DNA from 2 places in the Brevibacillus sp. FW301-21C12A genome. Region 2 is predicted to be linked to the other one. Evidence: riboswitches for the same ligand, from Rfam matches in the RefSeq annotation. Region 2 holds a riboswitch; the other holds the start of a gene.
What was found. Region 2 has a riboswitch for cobalamin ahead of AC3WQH_RS13780 (hypothetical protein). Riboswitches for the same ligand answer to the same signal wherever they lie in the genome.
Positions count from the first base shown of each region.

Region 1: it holds a riboswitch for cobalamin, as region 2 does, so the genes downstream of both, metE (5-methyltetrahydropteroyltriglutamate--homocysteine S-methyltransferase) here and AC3WQH_RS13780 (hypothetical protein) in region 2, are expected to answer to the same signal.

Region 1 covers NZ_JBYTBG010000051.1:18,494-26,070, forward strand. The annotation lists gene nrdF (class 1b ribonucleoside-diphosphate reductase subunit beta) at 1-784, shown strand, start outside; gene brnQ (branched-chain amino acid transport system II carrier protein) at 1,269-2,621, shown strand; cobalamin riboswitch at 2,770-2,969, shown strand; gene metE (5-methyltetrahydropteroyltriglutamate--homocysteine S-methyltransferase) at 3,114-5,399, shown strand; gene AC3WQH_RS22340 (acyl-CoA thioesterase) at 5,424-5,918, shown strand; gene AC3WQH_RS22345 (SgcJ/EcaC family oxidoreductase) at 6,063-6,527, opposite strand; gene AC3WQH_RS22350 (MurR/RpiR family transcriptional regulator) at 6,837-7,577, shown strand, end outside.
Region 2 covers NZ_JBYTBG010000019.1:47,640-55,216, forward strand. The annotation lists gene mmgD (citrate synthase) at 1-972, opposite strand, end outside; gene AC3WQH_RS13780 (hypothetical protein) at 962-1,207, opposite strand; cobalamin riboswitch at 1,361-1,560, opposite strand; gene AC3WQH_RS13785 (YhgE/Pip family protein) at 1,687-4,362, opposite strand; gene AC3WQH_RS13790 (hypothetical protein) at 4,570-5,115, opposite strand; gene AC3WQH_RS13795 (amidase domain-containing protein) at 5,136-5,849, opposite strand; gene AC3WQH_RS13800 (zinc ribbon domain-containing protein YjdM) at 6,252-6,590, opposite strand; gene AC3WQH_RS13805 (gamma-glutamyl-gamma-aminobutyrate hydrolase family protein) at 6,668-7,453, opposite strand; gene AC3WQH_RS13810 (alanine/glycine:cation symporter family protein) at 7,540-7,577, opposite strand, start outside.

The DNA of each region.
Region 1 (7,577 bases), on a different contig from region 2:
ACTGACTTTGCTCGACACCGTGCAAGGCGGCGTCGGGATGCCGAAAATCATGGAGCATGTGGACGGGCTGCAGCGCAAAGCCGTCCTGGCTTTCATGGGCATGATGGAGCAAATCCACGCCAAATCGTACAGCAGCATTTTCACGACGCTCGCGGCCACGGAGGAAATTGACGAAATTTTTGCCTGGGTGGAGCAGAGTCCGCATCTGCAAAAGAAAGCGGCGCTGATCGCAAAGCGCTACCAGGAGATCGAGACGCCAAAAGATTTGTACATGGCGATGGTCGCCTCCGTCTTTTTGGAAAGCTACCTGTTTTACAGCGGCTTTTTCTACCCGCTCTTTTTGGCCGGGCAGGGCAAGATGACGAGCAGCGGTGAAATCATCGACCTGATCGTCCGGGACGAGAGCATTCACGGCCTGTACGTCGGCGTGCTCGCGCAGGAAGTGTACCAGCGGCTCAGCGTCGTGGAGCAGGCGACGGTCAAAGAGGAGCTGTACGCGCTATTGCACGAGCTGCACCAAAACGAAGAGGAGTACACCGTCTCCTTGTACACAGAGATTGGCCTGGCGGACGAGGTGTTGGCCTACGTGCGCTACAACGCGAACAAAGCGTTGATGAATCTGGGGCTGGAGCCGTTTTTCCCCGAGGAGGAAGTCAACCCGATCGTCCTGAACGGGATTCGCACGCACACGAAGCAGCATGATTTCTTCTCGAAAAAAGGCAATGGCTACGTCCGCACGCTCAACGTCGAGCCGCTGACGGATGACGATTTTCGCTTTGAGTAAAAAAGTTAAACGATCGTTTAAAAGGGTTGCTGTCTACAGACGGCAGCCTTTTTGTCGTGCCCGTTACGCGAAAAGGGGCGAGCGGCGCGCATGCACAGGCGCGCGCGAAGTAGCGGATGAGTTGCCCACATTCCTTCCTGTGAGATTTTCTCGATCAAGAATCTTTTATAGAAAGGAATAAAAGAATTCTTCATTTTAAAATACCTTTTCATTCATATTTATGTTATAAATAAATGATGTGTCGGCTCTTTTGATTGCCATCCGGTCGAGCCGAGTTGGGCTTAGGCTGGAACAGCAAAGCGGCAGTGACGAGAGTCGCAGAATCATCGTGTCATGCGTCTGGAGGACTGATTTATCTGACAATGAATCCAGTGTTATCCAGTTTGGCTGGAGGCTGGACGAGCCGCTAGACTTCGTGAATTTTTTCACTAATCTGAGGGTTCCTTACAAGGCCCTTCGTTCTTACTCACAGGAGGTTTTTGTCATGCTTCAAAAAGTTTCATATTCGTTTATCGTCATCATCGGATTTATGCTGTTTGCGCTGTTTTTCGGAGCAGGCAACCTGATTTTTCCACCGATGCTGGGACAGATGGCGGGAACGAACGTCTGGGAAGCCAACGCCGGTTTTCTCGTGACAGGGGTTGGCTTGCCACTTTTGGCAATTACAGCGTTGGTGTATTCAGGTAAAGACGATTTGCGTTCGCTCGCAAGCCGTGTGCACCCGCTGTTCGGTCTTGTTTTCACGATTTTGCTCTATTTGGCGATCGGGCCGTTTTTTGCGATTCCGCGCTCCGGGAATGTTTCGTTTGAGATCGGGATCAAGCCGTTCTTGTCCGAGCAGGCCGGGCCTTTTCCGTTGATTGTGTTTACCGTCTTGTTCTTCACGCTCGCTTGCCTGTTGTCGCTCAATCCTGGAAAAATTATCAATGTAGTCGGAAAAGTCTTGACACCGATGAAGCTGACGTTTATCGGCATCATCGTCCTGACGGCGATCGTGTATCCGATTGGCGAGCTGCAAGCGCCAGTGGGCGATTACCAGTCCAAGGCGTTTTTCAAAGGATTCCAGGACGGCTATTTGACGCTGGACGCGCTCGGGGCGTTTGTATTCGGCATCATCATCGTCAATGCGATCAAGGAAAAAGGGGTTACGTCGAAAAAGCAAATTTTGCTGACGTGCGCCAAAGCAACGCTGATTGCGGGTGCGCTCCTGGCGTTTTTCTACTCGGTGCTTGCCTACATGGGCGCTTCCAGCGTGGAAAAGCTCGGCCATTTGGAAAACGGGGCGCAAATTTTGGCCAAAGTGTCGAATTATTACTTCGGTTCTTACGGCGGCCTGCTGCTCGGCCTGATGATTACTGCGGCGTGCCTGACGACCAGCGTCGGATTGATTACGGCGTGCTCGTCGTATTTCCACGCGATGTTTCCGCGCATTTCGTATAAAAAGTTTGCCGTCATTTTGGCTGTGTTCAGTACGCTCGTCGCCAATATCGGGTTGACTGCGCTCATCAAGGTGTCTGTTCCGATTTTGACGACGATGTACCCAATCGCCATCTCGCTGATCTTTTTGACGTTTTTGCATCAAGGGTTTGGCGGTCGGCCAGAGGTGTATCAAGGCAGCTTGTTCGGTACGTTTCTCGTCAGCCTGTTTGACGGGCTGAATGCTGCCGGGGTCGAGCTTGCGGCGATCAACGACGTCTTTTCCCGCTACTTGCCGATGTACACGATCGGCTTGGGCTGGCTGCTGCCTGCATTGATCGGGGGCGTTGGCGGCTACCTCGTTTATTTGATGCGCAAACCATCGCTGCGCGCGCGTGAGCTTCGCCTGACCAAGCAATAGGACAGGCATTATGAGGAAGCAGCCTGAACGTTGACATCAGTTTGCAAAGTGGAAATAGTTTAGCATGACAAAAACTGGTTTACGTGTTACTGTATGAAGAAAGGTGTGTCCCGCCCATTTTTGGGGCACATGCACTCATACCGACAATTTCATATGAGTGGAGACAGGTTCCTTGGCGATGAATATCGGCGCAAGGATGAAAAGGGAAGTCGGTGAGAATCCGACACGGTCCCGCCACTGTATGAGGGGAGTTTGCACAACTTTTGGCCACTGGTCGAGCTGACTGGGAAGGCGTTGTGCAGATCATGATCCTCAAGTCAGGAGACCTGCCTGTTTCGACAACACTGCTTAACCTACGGGAGATAGGGAGGTGTTAGGATGCTGTGATCTCAGTGTTTATTTGGCATTTCTAACGTTCTTTCTGATCGTTGGAGATGCCTTTTTTATTGGGCGAAATCGAAAAAATGATCGCAAAGGATGGAGAGGAAGCAAATGATAAGCAGCAACTTGGGATATCCGCGGATCGGCAAAGATCGCGAGTGGAAAAAGGCACTGGAAGCTTTTTGGGCAGGGAAGCTCGATGAGACGACATTCCTTGCGCAAATGGAGCAAATTCGCAAGCAGCACCTGGTCAAACAACAAAAAAAGGGGATCGACTGGATTCCGGTCAACGACTTTACTTTCTACGACCACATGCTCGACATGGCGGTCATGTTCGGCCTGATTCCGAAGCGGTTCGCGTATGCGGGCGGTCCGGTGCCGCTGGCTACGTATTTTGCGATGGCGCGCGGCAACAAAGACGCGGTCGCCAGCGAAATGACCAAGTGGTTCAACACGAACTACCACTATATCGTCCCCGAGTTCGGCGAGCGCGCGCCTGTCTTGACGGAAAACAGGCCGCTGCAAGCGTACCTGGAGGCGAGAGATCAGCTAGGGATCGCCGGCAAGCCTGTCATCGTCGGGCCGTACACGTTTGTCAAGCTGTCCAAAGGGTATGCCAAAGACGAATTTGAACGCGTCGTCGATCAGATCGTGCCGCTGTACGTGGACGTCCTTCGCGAGCTGGAACTGCACGGCGTCGAGTGGGGGCAGATCGACGAGCCTGCGTTTGTCCTCGATCTTACCGGGCAAGACAAAGTGCTCATTCGTCGCGTGTACGAGCAGTTCAGCCAGGCGCTGCCGCACCTGAAGCTGATGGTGCAGACGTACTTTGAAGCAGTGGACTGGTACGAGGAGCTGATTGAACTGCCTGTCCACGGCTTGGGCCTTGATTTTGTTCACGGGAAAACAGCGAACCTGGCCAACTTGACGACGCACGGTTTTCCGCAAGACAAAGTGCTCGGCGCCGGGGTCATCGACGGACGCAACATTTGGCGCTCGGCCCTGGAGGAAAAGTGGGAGTTGGTCAAAACGTTGTGCACCGTAGTAGCCCCAGAACGGGTATGGGTTCAGCCGTCGAGCAGCCTGCTGCACGTTCCGGTTACCGTCGAAGACGAAACCGATTTGCCGGAAGAAGTGCGCGTCGCATTGGCGTTTGCCGATGAGAAATTGGCTGAAGTGCGCTTATTAGTCCAAGGTTTCCAATATGGAAAGTATGTTATTTCGAAGGAAATCGCCCAGAACGAGAAAGACTTGCAGCGCTTGGCCCAATTTCCGGCACGGAACCGCCAGGAAGTGCAGGAGGCGAGAAAAGCGCTGGCGTCGACAGCGGCGAAGCGGGCAGTGCCGTTCCACGAGCGTCGCGAGATTCAGCAGGCGACGTGGAAGCTTCCGCTGCTGCCAACGACGACGATCGGCAGCTTCCCGCAGACGACAGAAGTTCGCCAGGCCAGACAGCAGTTCAAAAAAGGAAACTGGAGCGTCGAACAGTACGATGCGTTCATTCAGGAGCAAATCCGCGAGTGGATCGCCATTCAGGAACAGATCGGCCTGGATGTGCTGGTGCACGGCGAGTTCGAGCGGACAGACATGGTGGAATATTTCGGCGAAAAGCTCGACGGCTTCGTTTTCACGAAAAACGGCTGGGTGCAGTCGTACGGCTCCCGTTGCGTCAAACCGCCGGTCATTTACGGCGACGTGCAGTTCGTCTCCCCGATGACGGTCAAGGAGAGCGTATATGCCAAGTCGTTGACGGATAAACCAGTGAAAGGGATGCTGACAGGTCCTGCCACGATTTTGAACTGGTCGTTCGTGCGCGACGACGTCTCCCGTCAGGAAGTGTGCGAGCAGATCGCGCTGGCGCTGTGCAAAGAGGTGGAGGCGCTGGAAGCGGCGGGCATTCGCATGATTCAGGTGGATGAGCCGGCATTGCTTGAAGGCTTGCCGCTCAAGCAGGCAGACAGAGCCGCGTATCTGGACTGGGCAGTCAAGTCGTTCCGGGTCGCTACCTCGACAGTCGAGCCTGGCACGCAAATTCATACGCACATGTGCTATTGCGAATTCCACGATTTCATCGACGTCATCAGCGAGCTGGATGCCGATGTGATCTCGATCGAAACTTCCCGCAGCCACGGCGAGCTCGTCTCGGTGTTCGAGACGTGCACGTACGACAAAGGGATCGGCCTCGGCGTCTACGACATCCACAGCCCGCGCGTTCCGGCTGTGGCCGAGATCGCGGAAATGGTGTCCCGCGGCGTGCAAGTCCTGCCGCCAGGGCAATTCTGGATCAACCCGGATTGCGGGCTGAAGACGCGGGGCCGAGAGGAAACAATCGCGTCTCTGAAAAACATGGTAGCGGCGACACACGCAGTACGAAACCGCCTGGCACAAAAAGCATAAGCATGAGCGAGAGGAGCAGCACAGATGGCAACAGAAGCCCAGATCGCAACAGAAGCACGGCCTGTCGGGCAGTCGAGAACTTTTTTGACAGACCTCGTCTTCCCGCCGGATACGAACCATCACTATACGATCTTCGGCGGCAAAGTAATGGCGTACGTCGACAAGATCGCCTGCATCGCGGCGATGCGCCATTGCCGCAAGCCGGTAGTCACCGCGTCCAGCGATTCGTTCGATTTCCTCGCGCCGATCAAGACAGGGGAAGCGATCAACCTGGAAGCGTACGTCACCTGGACGCACAACACGTCGATGGAAGTGTTCGTGAAGGTGGAGTCGGAAAATCTGTTGACAGGCGAAAAACGCATGACCGCGAGAGCGTACTTGACGATGATCGCCCTCGACGAGCAAGGCAAGCCGACGCTGGTGCCCGCCGTCATCCCGGAAACCGAGGAGGAGCGCCTCCAGCACGAAAAGGCGAAGCATCGCTACGCGCTGAGGAAGCAGCGGAAGGCGGAGTTGTAGTCACCGTTGCAAGAAACAGCATACAGCAACAAAAGCAATGCCAAAAGCCCTCACCGACAGGTTGAGGGCTTTTGCTGTGAGCGGCACGCAGGCACTAAGGGATCAAGGGCAAACACACAATGCGGCACGGGGAAAGCCGCAACGTCAAAACAACTGTTGCCGCACCAACGGCCGCAGCTCCTCTGTAAACTGCTCGACCAGCTCGGGCCGTCCGTGAAACTGTGCAGGCGTATTTTGAAACAGTACGGCTTCCCACTGCTCGCCCTGCTTTTTCGCTACGAGCGTCTGGTGCGCATGGAGCGCTGGATCAAGCTCGTCTTTTCCGGGAGGGATCATGCCGACCATGGCGCGAACCATCCCCACTTCCTCGCTGAGCAGGCATGCGGACTTGATTTTGTACACAAAGGGGGGAGTCAGATGGTGGGAAAAAACGTCGTGCAGGTGCGTAAAAATGGCGGCTCGTCCGATCAGATGGCTGCCGTCAAAGCCGATAAGCTCGCCGTCTGCCGCGAACGGAGCGGACATGCCGGATGCACTGTGTTCGTTCCAGCCGCGAATGACTTGCCGGTAGAGGGTGCGAATCGCATCTTCGTGTGTGGCTGTGCCCATCCTGGCGTACCTCCTTGGGTGGCTGTTTGAACCATAGTGTATCATACGAACCCGAAACGATGTCAAAGGTTTGACAGCACGGACTGAACGCCACTTTTCCGGATCGCGCCGCGAGTGTGCATGGTCTGTGGCTGCGTGCGCTTCGCCACGACTGTGTGCCTATCCGGCTGGAGTCCGGGCGTACAGCGATGACAGGCAGTAAACTGAAGGATGAACTACATTTTCCAAGATGTATTGAAGTAAATTAATGCAAAAGATATACTATTCTAAAAACTTACACCAAACGAAACGCAAAGGAGTCTTTTCGGTATGGATCAGGATCAGCACCAGCACGTAAAAGAACGCATTCGCAAGCAATACGGCCATTTGACCGCCAGCCAAAAGATCATTTCCAAAATCGCCCTCGAAAAGCCGAGCCTGCTAGCTATCCATACGGCCAAAAAAATCGCGGAGCTGACGAATACGAGTGAGGCGACCGTCATTCGTTTTTGCTACGCGCTGGGCTATTCCGGCTACACAGAGTTGCAGGAGGAGATCAAAAAGTCGCTGTTGATCGGCGACCAGAGAAAGGGGCCGATCCAGAAATACCGCGACACCGAAGCTGCGCTCACCCGCGACAATTACGCGCACCAGGTCATCGAAACCGACATCGCCTACCTCCAGCAAAGCTTGCAGCAGATCGACTACGGCTTGCTGCATCAGGCTGTGCAAAGCATTATGGCGGCGCACCGGATCGTCGTCGTAGGGTTTCGCTGGTGCCACATCCCGGCGAAGTGGCTGTTTTCCGCCTTGAACGCGATCAAGGGCAACACCCACCTGTACACGGGCGCGGTCGACAACGCCGACTACTTTTTGACCGAACGCGAGCAGGAGTGGCTCGTCATTGCGCTTTCTTTTCCGCGCCATCCGAGCGAGACGGTCGCCATGGTGCATTCCGCCAAGGCATTGGGGGCAAAAGTGCTCGCGATTACCGAGGGCGAGCTGTCGCCGATCAGCCAGGCTGCCGATCTGCTGCTGAAAATCACGACGCCGCAGCCTGTTGCGACCAGC
Region 2 (7,577 bases):
GAGCATCCAGTACACCGGAGCGGCGTAATAATCGAGATTCGGGTAAATGCCCTTCTCGCACTCCATGATTTTCTCTCCGGCTTCGCACATCTGATACAGCAGGTCGTCTCCTTTGGCGTCGCACAGTTGCCTCAAGGCGTCCTTCATCATGAGGGCACGCGGATCGATCTTTTTCATGTACACGCGGTGGCCGAATCCCATAATCCGCTCTTTGTTGGCCAGCTTGGACTCCAGCAATTGCTCAAATTCCTCGACCGAGCTTGCCTCAAGCAGCATGTGCATCACCGCTTCGTTTGCTCCGCCGTGCAAGTTTCCTTTCAGCGAAGCGACCGCTCCGGTCAATGCCCCGTACAAATCCGACAAAGTGGAGGCGATCACCCGCGCCGTAAAGGTCGAATTGGGCATTTCGTGCTCGCTGTACAAAACCAGGGATCGGTCGAAGATGGCCTCTTCGAAGGCAGACGGGATTTTGCCCGTAATCATGTAGAGAAAATTGGCGCTGTACGACAGCTCCGGCAACGGTGCCACCAGCTCGGCTTTTTGAATCACGCGGTAGCTGTTGGCGACGATGTTCGGCACTTTGCCGAGCAGCTTGTAGGCCCGCTCCTTGTTGGCTTGCGGCGAGCAGTTGTCGAGGTGACTGTCATAGCCGGCCAGCGCCGACAGCCCCGTCCGCAAGCCGTCCATCGGATGCGTTTTTTCCGGCAGCAGCTTGAGCATGTCGAACACTTCTCTCGGGATGTCGTACTCGCTCTTCAGCTTCTCTTCTACCGCCCGCTTTTGTTCCTCGTTCGGCAGCGCTTCCTCCAGCAAAAGATGGACGATATCCAGGTAACGGTACGCTTTGGACAGCTCGATCAAGTCGTACCCTTTGATGACGATTTCTCCTTGCTTCGTATCCAGAAAGGAAATGCTCGTTTCCGCAGCCACTACCCCTTCCAGACCTGGAAAAAACTTTTCTTCAACTCCCATGTTCCTCATCCTCCGCCCCAAATAGGTTGATCTTTAGACGTTGATAAGCCTTGTCGAGATTTTGCAAAAGCTTTTCTTGATCCGCTGGACTGTCTGATCGCCTGATGACCTCGTCTTTTAATTTCGAGTAATGCGCCTTGATAACGCTCGGGTTCTCTATCGTCAAGTTGTTCATAATGCACGCCTGAAAATCGTTGGTAAAATACTCAACCGTTCCAAACAAAAAATCGCTCATCCGTCACGTACCCTCCTGAAAATCCGCACAAAAAAACAACTTCCGCAGAAGTTGTTAAGAGGCGAATGAATACTCAAATAAGCATGCTGATTGTCCAAATCAAAAACACGCCTATCCATTTCGCACTTAACACCCCCTATCCTCGTAGGTATTGATGTTGTGCTCAAACAGGCAGGTCTCCTGGCTTATGTTCATCGCTTTTCGAACCTTCCCATTTTCGGCTGGCGAAAACAGTGGCATCTTCGAATCGCTCCCAATTACAGTTGCGGGACAGCGTCGGATTCTAACCGAACTTCCCTTTTAAGCAGATAAAAGATGGTGAATTTATCTGCACCTGTTTGTACACGTATTTAGTTTGTCTCGAATATACCACCGATTCAGAAAATTAACAATTGGATTCTTTCCTAAAAATTGGGTAACCCGATTGAACGCACACGAAAAAACCAGCCAATAACGATGATTGGCTGGTTACTGATGGCTTACCCGATAATTTTTGTCTTCTTGGCATTCTCCATCGATTTTTGAATCAGGCCGCTCAACGGACGCTTCAGGGCGAGCGCGATGAACAGGCTGATTCCGATGAAGCCGAACAGAAAGAGAATGTCCCGGGTCGCCGTCTCCCACAGCACCCCGCCTACGCCCTCCCGCAGCAAGCTGATCGCGTAGGTGAACGGCATGAACGGATTCAATGCCTGGAAAAAGGGAGCGGTCATGCTGATCGGGAACGTCCCGCCCGAGCTGGAAAACTGGAACACCATGAAAATGATCGCGATGCCTTTGCCCACGTTGCCGAATACGGACAGCAGCGTGTACGTGATCGTGACGAATACCATGCTGACGAGCATCGCGAAAAGCACAAACGGAACTTTATCCGCAACATAAGCTTCCAGAATGTAAATGTCTCCAAGCGTAATGCACAATGCCTGAAGCAGACCGATCGTCACAAACGTGCCCAAACGCCCCAAATAAAGCTGGTACGGCTTGTAGCGGCCATCCGGATTTTCCGCATCCGGCTTGAGCAGGGAAATCAGCAGCGTGGCCCCGACCCATAGCGACAGGACGCCGTAAAAAGGAGACATCGCCGAGCCGTAGTTCGGGATCGGGTATTTGCGGTTTTCCTTGATCTGCACCGGGCTGGCGAGAAATTCGCTCTCTTTTTGAATATCCCCGCGCAAAAGCTTGGCGAGATCGGCGAAGTTGTTGTTCGCCTCTACCTCTCTCAGCTTGTCTGCCGCCTGCGAAATCGCGCTCTCCAGCTTGGGCAAATCGTCGCGAACCAGCGCCGCCACTCTGTGGACGCCGTTCTCCACCTCCGGCAGCTTGTTGCGCACGAAATCAGCCAGCTTCACAAGTTCCGCTTCCGCCTGCGGCAAATCGTTGCGAATGAATGCCGCCGCCTGGTCGAGCTTTTGCCCGATGGCTGGCAAGTTTTCCTTCAAGAACGGAGCCGCCGTGCGAATCGCTTTGGCAAAAGCGTCCGACTTCGCTTGCAGCGTTTGCGCCAGCTCGTGAACCCGCGCCTGAATTTGCGGCAGCTCCTGCTCGATTCGTTTCAGCTCTGCCAGGCCAAGCTCCAGACCTGCCTTCGTTTCCTTGAGAATCGTCTCGATATCCGGGAGCTTTTCCTGCGCTTTGTGCAAAAGCTCGGCGGACGTTCCCGTGATCGTCTTCAGCTTTTCAATGCCTTCCTCGATTTTCGGAACGATTTCGCTATCGTAGCGCCCGAGAATATCGCCCAGTTCCGCGCTCGTGTTTTTCGACAGTTCGTTCAGGCTCTCGACCAAGTCTCGCGCTGGCTTTTTCCCGTTTTCCAGCGCGTCTGCAATCGTGCCGAGAATTTCGATTTGCCGATTCATCCTGTCCTCGAGCCCGTGCAGCCGCTCTGACAAACGGTCCAGCGGCTGTCCGGGGATGTAGCCGTTCAGCTTGTCGGCCAGCGCTGCGGTATGTTCCAGCACGCGCACGACTCGGGACAGCCTGTCCTGGACGGCATGAACCTCTTCTGCTGTCGGCAAGCGCTCCGGATTGAGCTGCAAAAGCCTGTCTGTAAGCTGCGCAAGCGCATCGGCAGCTTGCTGGGCCAGCAGGAGATTTTGCTTAATCAGCGGCGCGATTGTGTCCCATGCGCCGTCATGGGTTGCAAAAAACCGATTCAGTTGATCGGCCAAATCGGCTCCTTTGTCCGTCAGCTCGGCAATGCGCGGCAGGGCGTTTTGAGCCGCCGAAACAATCTCAATTGCCTGACTGGCCTTCTCTGTGGCCGTGGTGACCGCGCTTGCGACTTTGCCGAAGTTTTGATCGAGCTCGGCAATGCGCCCGACCGCCTGCTCGATTGTCGGCAGCTTGTCTTCCATGCCGATGATAACCGATGCGGCTTCGTTGATTCGCGGCCAGTTTTGCTGGACTTTCAGCACGGCATCGGCCGCCTGGTTGATTTCCGGGAGGCGCTTTTCCACTTCCGGGATGATTTGCGCCTTCTCGTGAATTTCCGGCAGCTTCTTTTCAATCTCCAGCACCTTTTGCCCCGCTGCATGAATCTCGGGCAGCTTTTTCTCCAGTTCAAAAATACCGCTCTCGATTCGGCGAATGGTCGGCAGTTGCTCCTCGAGCTTCACACCGATTTCCGTCAGCTTTGTCAGCAGAGCCTCGCTGACCTCTTCCGTGAAGCTTTCGTTGATCTGCTTGGCGATGGCCGAGACGCCGGAAGAGGTGATTTTGGGAGCCACGGCGTTGACTTTTTCGTTGACCGTATAGATCACTTCGGGCCTGTCCAGTCTGCCGTTGACGATCCCGGTAATTTTCTCGGAAAAGTCGGCCGGAATCAGGATGCTGGCGTAGTAATCCCCCCGATCCACGCCGCGCTCGGCCTCCTCCTTCGTCACGAAGGTCCAGCCCAGCTTATCGTTGTGCTGCAAGCTCTTTAGCAGCTCGTCCCCGATGTTGATCTGCTTGTCCATGACCGTCGCGCCCTGGTCCTCGCTCGTTACCGCCACTTTTACGCCTTGCGTATTGGCGTACGGGTCCCAGACCGACTTGATGTTGACCCAATCGTACAGGCATGGGAGCAAGATGATCGCGACAATGAGGAAAATTCCCGTCGGTACTTTGAATATGTTGATCCAGTCCGTTTTGTAAATCTGCCATATGGAACGCATGCATGTACCACCTAATTTTGGAGGAATGAGGGCCATCTGATACTTCCATGACAGTCTACCATAAAAGGAAATAAGCAGGAAGGAAGCTGCCAGTAGTAGCATGAGCCGCTGCCTGTCATTTTATGTTTGGCCTGTCCACCTGGACTGCTCATGAAAAGGGCGCTGCCCTGGTGAGCAACGCCCTTTGTTTTTCGCGTACATGTAGCCTTATTGGTCGCTTTGCGTACTGATTGCATCTTTTTCCTGTTGAAATTGTGCCAGCAACTGTTCTGCTTCTTCTTTGGCATCTTCAGACTGCCTTGCCATCTTTGCTCTATTTTTTAAAGAAGCCAATTTCTCTTCAAATTTTGCAACGAGTTGTTTCTGCTGTTCGATTTGCGCTAACATTTTCGTTACCTCGGGGTCGTTTGCATCTGCATCGCTGTTTTTGTAGCTTGATTCATGAATGAGTGTCATTTCTTTGAAACCAGCTAGCTTACGTGCCAATACATCCTCGGGGTTTTCGGGGTACAGCTCTTTTTTCAGCTTGCCTATCTCCCACCCCAGATCTTTTATTTTTTGTCTTTCTTCACTTGGCGCATTTGGATCATCTTGCTCGGCCAGCTTTTGATACTCTTCTTCCATTTGCTTAAGCATTTCTGTTTTGGATGCATCATTCGCATATGCTTGATACCCCAAAAAACTTGCAACGCCTAAAATGGCAAGACCGCCTATTGATGCAGCGATAAGTTTTTTGGTTCGCTGTATAAACATGGTATCACCCCTTTAGTGTTTTATTTCTTGATTTTTATTGTTACAACATATGCTCCGCCATAATCGAGCCATTCACTTAGCGGAAGGTCTGTCCCCCATGTATAATCACTGTCATTTAACGAATGCTGAGCCATATACACTTCCCCATCCTTAAAGTGATGAACTACTTGTGAATGAACAGTTCTTCCAGCACTGTTCACATACTGAACAATATCACCTTCATACAAATCGTTGTAAATGTCTCTAAAGTTCTTTTGTGCATCTTTGACTGAGTACTTTTTGGCCTGATACGCAAATTCTCCTCCGGAACCATTAACTACTGCCCAGTGTTCTCTAAATTGATGAGCTCCAGTCCAAGATGATGTGCGGGATTTTTTATCATTTGTATTTTTGGGAACATTAGGGCCATAATAATACCAATCCTTTGTATTCCTATTATAACCAACTTTTCCATGGAAATCCAGACCTCCACCCTCATGTAATACTTGAGAAACAAAGTTTGTGCAGTCACCACCATCGCTGTTACTTCCATAATTCGCGTACTTTTTATTCCCAGGTCGTTCAGCATACTTTTCAACGTATTTTTTTGCACCTCTTCGGTCAAAATCGCTATTTATTTTCGAGTCCTTATTCGTAAACATAATCTCTGGTGCTGCAAATGCTTGTCCAGTCAGTAAAGTTGTTCCTAAGAACGTAAAAATCAACGTTTTTTTCAAAGCCTTCTTCAAATTCATCATCCCTCTCCAAGGAAATTTTTGCAAAATATCTTCACTTTATTTTTATGTCAAAACTCCCAAAAAAATCAATAAATTTCCTTTTTAATTCTATTTATTATTCGTTTCTCCTATTCCTTGCTTCAGACAACATGAAAGACCTGTCCCGTCTGTTCAACACGGAGACGTTCGTCGCAAGTCATCCACGAAAGCGAGACAGGCGGCGAAAAAAGTTTTACCTTATCGCGCGGGGACGTGTCGAAGTTGTCCTGTCTTTCCTTAACCGTTCCAATTGAAAAAAGTGGTTGGCAACGGAAAATGTTGCTCAACCACTTTTTATATGTTATATGTCTGCCGTCTGAGGGAAGCGTATGCAAGATGAGAAAAAAAACCAGCCTCTCTACAGAAGCTGGCCTGACGTTGCTACACCTTTTTCACAAACTCCGACTTCAATTTCATCGCACCGAACCCGTCGATCTTGCAGTCGATATCGTGGTCGCCGTCCACCAGACGAATGTTTTTTACCTTCGTCCCGATTTTCAAAACCGACGAGCTCCCTTTTACTTTCAGATCCTTGATGACGGTTACGGTATCGCCGTCTTGCAGGATGTTGCCGTTCGCGTCCTTGATTACTTTTTCGCCGCTGTCCTCGGCTTCTGCTTGCAGTGTCCACTCGTGGCTGCATTCCGGGCAGATCAGCATGCTTCCATCCTCGTACGTGTACTCGGAATTACATTTCGGGCAATTTGGCAATTTACTCATGCATTTCATACCTCCATCCAATTACGGCTCATTTTAACACAAATGCCCGTTGGATACATGTCTTGCCGCCCAATTTCTTAACGGTTGGCAGAGGTACAAAGGTTATCCATGTCTATTCGCCTCTTCTTGGCGGACTCGATAAATAGCATAAACAGCTTCAGTTGTTCCTCATCTGTCTGAAACATCATCTCGGGATGCCACTGAACAGCCAGTAAAAATGGATACTGCGGATGTACAATCGCCTCAATGATGCCATCCTCTGCGGTTGCAATCGCTTCCAGACCTTCTCCGAGTCTTTCGATCACCTGATGATGAAAGCTGTTGACGTCCAGCTCCTCCTTGCCAAAACAACGATAAAGAACATGCTCCTTTGAAAGCTTTACCTTGTGAGCAATACTGGATTTTGGCCCTATATACCCGGCGTGGTTGATCTCCGTGGAATAGCCTCGCTCAATGTCTTGCACGAGCGTCCCGCCAAAATACACATTCAGAAGTTGAAGTCCGCGACATATCCCGAATATCGGCATCTTTCTTTTTACCGCTTTGTCCAGCAGCTTCCATTCAAACTGGTCCCTGGCCGGATTGATCTGACCAAGACCTTTTTTATACGGCTGCCCGTAGAAGCTTGGGCTAATGTCGCTCCCGCCAATAAACATCAGGCCATCGAGACGATCCAATAGCGACTCCAGATAACTGTCATCATCAATGAGTGGAATCGGTACAGGTATTCCGCCTGCACGATGAATACTCTCAGGATCGTCTATCGCTGACATAAAGTGGTCCTGGGCAATGACAAATCGATGTTTGCTTTCCTCAAAGGCACTGACGTAATAGGTTGTACAACCAATGAGAGGCTTCGTCACATTCCATTTCTCCTTCATCTGCTGATCTTATGTGACCGATTTTAGGGGAAAAATTCTGGAGAAAAATCAAAAAATTATGTGATCGCTCACTCAATTGTCTTTGTAGCGCTGGCCATTCCCTTAT